Regions from separate parts of the Paenibacillus sp. E222 genome, predicted to be linked through region 2. Evidence: riboswitches for the same ligand, from Rfam matches in the RefSeq annotation. Region 2 holds a riboswitch; the other holds the start of a gene.

Region 1 (3,418 bases), 1.4 Mb from region 2:
CAAAGCGGCGATCTGCTCGCAGTAGCTTGCACAGGCGCGTACAACTACTCTATGGCAAGCAACTACAACCGGATTCGTCGTCCGGCAGTGGTATTTGTCAAAGACGGTCAAGGCGATGTTGTCGTACGCCGTGAGACGTATCAGGATATCATCCAGAATGACCTGGTGCCTGAGCGCATTGCAAAGCAACCAGTTACCCGTTAATTAAAGGATATCTAACGGAGCTCTATTATGAAGAAGACAAAAAAGGACACTCCTTTTTTGTCTTCTTTTGCATCTTTAGGGCAGGATTTTGAAAAAATCTTGCTGATTATTTTGCGATCAATCCATTTTCAGTGTACACTAAGAAAAGTGCTATAAAGCTTGGCCCAGGGTCATGCGTTCTGGCACCATTAACGATGGTCAATACGAAAGGAGTCATTTACATATGGCGAAACAAGCGAAAATCAAAATGGCAAACGGCGGAGAAGTTGTAATCGATTTGTTCGATCAAGAAGCTCCAAACACAGTAGCAAACTTTGAGAAACTGGCTAACTCCGGTTTCTACAACGGTCTTGTATTCCACCGTGTTATTCCGGGCTTTGTAGCTCAAGGCGGATGCCCTAACGGTTCCGGTGCAGGCGGCCCAGGTTACACAATCAACTGTGAAATCAACCCGAACAAACATGAGCGCGGAACATTGGCTATGGCACATGCAGGCCGTAACACAGGCGGAAGCCAGTTCTACATCTGCTACCAACCGCAACCACATTTGGATGGACAACATACTGTATTTGGTAAAGTAACCAAAGGTATGGAGTTCGTGGACGCTTTCGAAGGTCGCGACAAAATGGAAACTGTTGAAGTAGTAGAAGCTTAATCAATATCCGTATGTAAACCGTTTCGCAATGAGCGAAGCGGTTTTTGTTTACACTTAAGCTTATTAAAAGTTAGTATGTGACAAAAAGGAACAAAAAACAATTGATTTTTTGACGTTAAAGTGCTAACATCCAATTAATAACGCAACGAATCCTTCAGGGCAGGGTGTAATTCCCTACCGGCGGTGATGCAGTATGTGAGGATATCTTTCCAGCATTGATGCAAAGTCCGTGACCCGTCTGCCTGTGGCAGATGGCTGATCTGGTGTAATTCCAGAACCGACAGTATAGTCTGGATGGGAGAAGGAGAGGGTGCCGTCCTTAGGGACCGCATTCCGCAGGAGTGTTGCTGTACAGTTTTTGATGAATTCATTTCCTGTGCAGGGAGAAATCCGGATACTTCCGGCAATCTTCATACATATGCCACATCATAGAAGCTCTTTACCTGTAATTGAAGTTCATTAAGGTATGTGTCTGCTTTCACTTGCCTGAAATGAAGTTTTGGGCGATGTGTTGTTGGCAATGTATCAATAGTACTGCTGGTGACACATGTCTCTCATCATCCCCATCGAACGGTTTGTTCGACGGGGATTTTTTAATATCAGTAAAGTAAAAACTTCGAAGTATGATGCTCTTGATATTGCAAGAAAAAATTCCGCTAAACGCGGTCTGGCTTCCTTGGAGTACTTCGATAGACGTTTTTTCTTATTGGATATGGAACATGCCTCTCTGTTGGAAGGGAGGTCTATAACTTGAGATTTTAACCGTGGGGTGAACGGACTTGGAAATGATTAATGATGAATTTTATATGGCGCTGGCACTGGATATGGCAGAGCGGGCACAAGGACAGACTGGAATCAATCCGGTAGTAGGTTGTGTCGTTGTTAAAGAAGGACGTATCGTGGGCCTCGGAAGTCATCTCAAACGGGGAACGGGTCATGCAGAGGTTCATGCGCTGAACATGGCGGGCAGTGATGCGGAAGGCAGTACAGTATACGTTACGCTTGAACCCTGTAGCCATTATGGCAAGACTCCACCATGCAGTGAACGTCTCATTCATGAGAAAGTGAAACGTGTCGTCGTATGCTGCGAAGATCCGAATCCGCAAGTCTCAGGCAGAGGGATCAGCATGCTGCGTCAACAAGGGATCGAAGTTGAAGTTGGAGTGCTGCGTGAGCGCGGAAGACGGATGAACGAGAAATTCATCAAATACATTACAACAGGTCTCCCCTTTGTAACTTTGAAGACGGCCTCTACTCTGGATGGCAAAATCGCTACGCGTAGCGGTGACAGCAAATGGATCTCTAACGAGTCAGCTCGCGAGATTGTACACGCGCTTCGTCATCGCCATCAAGGAATTATGGTTGGTGTGGAAACGGTCATTGCAGACAATCCCGAACTCACGACTCGCTTGCAAGTGGAAGGGATCAGCCCGGTACGAATTGTGGTCGATTCCAAGCTACGTCTGCCTGTAGGAGCCAAAATGGTTAAGGATGGCCTTGCACCAACCTGGGTGCTTACAACGGATGAGGCGAGCCCTAAAGCCGCTGAGCGGCTTGAGGCCTATGGGGTGGAGATTATACGTTGTGGTCCAGGACCACGTGTTGATCTGCTAAGTGCACTCAGCAAGCTCGGTGAGCGTGAAATTGGTTCGATTCTGCTTGAAGGCGGGGGTACTCTGAATGGTGCCATGCTGGAAGCGCGATTGGTAGATCGACTGCTCATGTTCATTGCTCCGAAAATTGTCGGAGGATACGAAACACCAGGCAGTTTCCGCTTCGAGGGTGTTGAGCGCATGAGTCAGGCGATTCAATTGCATCAGCTGGAAATTGAGCAAGTTGGAGATAATATTAGCATTGGCGGAATTCCGGTTTGGCCTGAATAAATGAATTGATTGAATTAACAATAACGAAATAAATAAAGGAGGCGGTAGCATGTTTACCGGTTTGGTGGAAGAAGTCGGTCAGATCCGGCGTATAGGTCGGAAAGGCGAAGCGATGGTCCTGAATATCGGAGCTTCCGCCATCATGAACGACTTGAAGATTGGCGATAGTGTAGCCGTAAACGGGGTATGCTTAACTGCGACTACCCTGGAGGGTGGCGGTTTTACTGCTGACGTGATGCCTGAGACATATCGACATACCAATCTTAGTCAATTGCAATCCGGAAGCAAAGTTAATCTGGAGCGAGCCATGTTGTCAGGTGGTCGTTTTGGCGGGCATATCGTTCAGGGCCATGTCGATGGCACTGGGGTCATTGGCAGCATTACACGTGACCAGAATGCGATTGTTTTCGAGATCAAACCTGATGATACGCAACTGTTCAAATATCTGATACCCAAAGGGTCTGTAACCCTGGACGGAATTAGTCTGACCGTTGTGCATACTTCACAGACCGCATTCACTGTATCCATTATTCCACACACCATTGGTGAGACCGTATTAAATGTGAAAAAGACGGGGGATACCATCAATATTGAGTGTGATATTTTGGGCAAATATGTGGATCATCTGTTGCACTATGGTAAGGGACATCAGGAGACAGGTACGGGCAAGCCGAGA
Region 2 (3,418 bases):
CAACCTCATGACCTTGTTCTTCCAGCCAACGAACCATCTTATAAACGGCTTCTTTGGCTTCATCACTCACAGGTGTACCTACAGGTGAAGCTGTCGTGTATGCAACCTTCAATTTGCGTTGATGAGGATAGTGCATATCAGCCAAGTAGCTGCCTGGAAAGAGGGGGGCATGGAACGCAGCTTCGGGTTGAATCACTTGCAGTGTATCCAGTAAAGCAGCACTGTCGCGAACGGAACGGGACAACGCAAAATCAATCGAAGCACCCTGCCACTGACGACCAACTCCCGGTCCAACAGGTGTCCGCCCACGTGTAGGTTTGAGTCCGAACAGGCCGCTGAATGAAGCAGGGATTCGGATGGAACCACCACCGTCACTGGCTCCCGCAAGGGGTACAATACCCGAAGCTACTGCGGCAGCGGCGCCTCCACTTGAACCGCCTGGCGAGTGCTTGATATTCCATGGATTTCGACTTGGACCGTGAAGGCGGGGCTCAGTAATATTTTTCAGGCCAAATTCTGGCGTATTGGTATGTCCAATGATAATGAAGCCTGCATCAAGCAGACGGGATACGAAATTGGAATTCCGCTGTGCATGATGCTCACGGAGAAGACGAGAACCCGAGGTGAGAATTTCACCTTCTAGGGATTGAGAGATATCTTTCAATAACAAGGGCACGCCGGCAAAGGGCTGCTCTCCCGGGCGAACCATACTCGCTTCCTGACGGGCGCGTGTTTCATATGTACGAATGACTGCATTAAGCTGTGGGTTCACTTCTTCCAGGCGTGCATACGCCGCTTCCAGCAATTCGACAGGGGATATCTCCCGTGCGCGAACCAACTCAGCCAAACCTATGGCATCGTAGGATGTATATGAAAATGATGAAGATGAAGACATGATGATCGTTCCTCTCTAAATTAACTTGATCTACTATTTCATAAGTCATCGTACCACCGGAATAGCGAAAAGACAAAAGGCACTGTACATCTTGAAGGATGTGCAGTGCCTTAATTGATTGGCTTTTATATAAAATTTAATTTGTACGAAGCTTTGGTGCACCATCAGCCGGAGTCGCTGAGCGTTCTTGCTGTTTGGAGATGGCGAATAGGGCGATCCAGATGAGGATGAAACCCAACAGCTGCTCCCAGGTAATTAAAGTACGGAATGCAATCCAGTTTACCAGTACACCGGCCATCGGGAAGCTCAGTTCTGCAAGTGTTGCAACTGAGGCCTTGGTGGAAGAGAGACCTTTGTAATATAACAGAAGACTCAGTAAGCCTGGCAGTAAGGCCTGACCCAGAATATTAAGTGCCACAGCCGCCTGTTCACCTGTAGCGGAAGGGAATGTCCAGGCAGCACCTTCGTTCCACGTCATAAAGATCAGCAGTGGCAAGGCTACGACAAAGCGCAGGGAGGTGACCGTTTCATAACGGGTTTGCCCCAGCATCAGCCGCCCCATAACCGTTGAACCGCCCCACAAGGCAGCTGCACCCAGTGATAACAGGCTGCCTGCATGAATCCAATTGTTCCAGTTGCCAAGGGGAAGAGTGAATCCGAACGTGAGCAGGTATGTTCCTGCAAGTGCTATGATAAACAGTCCACCGAAGCGACGAGGCAATGTTTCTTTCAACAAAAGCTTAGCCAGAACAATCGCAAATAGCGGCTGCATCTTTTGCAATAACAAAACCGTGTTGGGATCGTTATGCGTGAGCGCAAGGGTAAACAATACTGTAGCGAGAGCAGATCCTCCCCAGGAGATAAAGATCACGGCAATCCAGTGCCGTGCACGCAGGTTTTTCAGATCAGCCCGGAACTTCCATAACACGGGAATAGCTACAAGGCTGACAATAATATGTTCCACCAGTACAATCTGAGTGGAGGTCATCGTTTTAAGCAAAATAATGCGGAACAGCGGATCTACACCCCAGAGGGCGGCGCCAAGCACGACGAGCCAGAATCCGGTATTGCTTCGTTCCTTGAGGTAAACTGTTGATGCATGTTGGGTCTTTTCCATATTCAGGACTCCTTCGTCAGAACACGGAATCTTCAGTTGGCAAAGTCGACAAAAGCCCCCGTTTTGGTATACACCAAATAAACGGGGGCTCAATCATTGACATGTCGTACGAAAATAAGCCTTTCGTTAACGGCATGTTAATGTGTTGATCTTCTCTCATCCGGACTGTACCGTCGGCCTTGGAGTCACACCAAGTCAGTCGCTGAATCCCTACATTGGGTCAAACAGCGAGTCGCGGGCTGGTTCCGAAGAACATCACCGCCGGTTGGGAATTGCACCCTACCCCGAAGATCCTATTCAATTATATTGTGTATTGAACAAGCTGTAACATTAATAAGTCCATCTTATTCCTGTAAGCGCTAGCAGTTCAAGTGTTTTTTTAGAATATGATATTCCAGCTTCCCTGTTGTCTGCGTAGTAATACAATCTGTCCTGCATGATACGCATCGTGGAGCAGCCAGCGGGCAAGTGCATGTGCCCATTTTTCATCCGTATTCATGTAAGAGGCTTCAAGATCAGATTCTTCTAATGAAGCGAGCTGATCACGAAGCTGTCCGGCTAATAGTGTTGTATTTTGCATAAGTGTACTCCAGCCAGTGGTATCGGAAGGGTCGCCAGGATCTCCAAAGGTGGATTCATTGTTTTCGGCAGGTGTACCGGAGGGTGTTTTGCCCTGAATGCGACTCAACAAACGATGATTATAGTAATACATATGGTTGACCAACTGCCAGATGCTTAATCCACCGGATGATGGAACCCAGGTTGCCTGTTCAGCAGTCAGTCCTTCGATTGCCTTGGATAAAGGCACAATCCAGTTACATTGATCCCAGGTATCATCTTTCTGAATGAGCAATAGTTCTGTTGCTGTTGTAGTCATTGATTTTTCCTCCCTAAAATAAGTTCATGGTAACTAGCTAAAGTGCAAAAATGTGGTTACAATTAATATAACCCAAACATGAATGTTTGTAACTATCTTTTTCGTTTTAGGAAGTTACAATTTAGCGGAGGTACGTATGGATAGACTATGGACTGATTTTGTGAACAGTGATTACCACGACTGGCGTGGTGGGGATCGTTCAGAGGACAGGGTTGGCAAAACCGAATGGCAGCAAGGATTTCTTAAACAATGGCAACTGAATGCATCTGTACCTGCTTCTTCTGAAGAGGAGGAAGCCTTGAGAAACTTTAGAAATGAATTGCAGGCTCTTGCAACTCGTTTATCTGAAGGAAATCCATTATCGAGCAAAGATCAGGAATGGCTTAACGCCAAGATGAAGGAAGGTCAAGTCATAAGAAGACTGAACGCTGGAGATGAGGGACTGAAACTTTCACTTATTCCTGTGGGAACTCGTTGGCAGCAGGTCATGGCAGAGGTCGCAGCCGATTTTGCAATCACAGTAGTTGAA

What was found. A riboswitch is a leader RNA that binds a small molecule or an ion and turns the genes downstream of it on or off. The one in region 2 is predicted to bind FMN.
Region 1: another riboswitch for FMN. It lies ahead of ribD (bifunctional diaminohydroxyphosphoribosylaminopyrimidine deaminase/5-amino-6-(5-phosphoribosylamino)uracil reductase RibD); the one in region 2 lies ahead of HW560_RS23015 (DMT family transporter).

Annotation. Positions count from the first base shown of each region.
Region 1 is NZ_CP058552.1:3,807,835-3,811,252, forward strand. It holds gene lysA (diaminopimelate decarboxylase) at 1-204, shown strand, start outside; gene HW560_RS17165 (peptidylprolyl isomerase) at 428-859, shown strand; FMN riboswitch at 1,006-1,169, shown strand; gene ribD (bifunctional diaminohydroxyphosphoribosylaminopyrimidine deaminase/5-amino-6-(5-phosphoribosylamino)uracil reductase RibD) at 1,639-2,742, shown strand; gene ribE (riboflavin synthase) at 2,792-3,418, shown strand, end outside.
Region 2 is NZ_CP058552.1:5,162,831-5,166,248, reverse strand. It holds gene HW560_RS23020 (amidase) at 1-895, opposite strand, end outside; gene HW560_RS23015 (DMT family transporter) at 1,032-2,012, opposite strand; FMN riboswitch at 2,157-2,308, opposite strand; gene HW560_RS23010 (DinB family protein) at 2,392-2,889, opposite strand; gene HW560_RS23005 (CGNR zinc finger domain-containing protein) at 3,026-3,418, shown strand, end outside.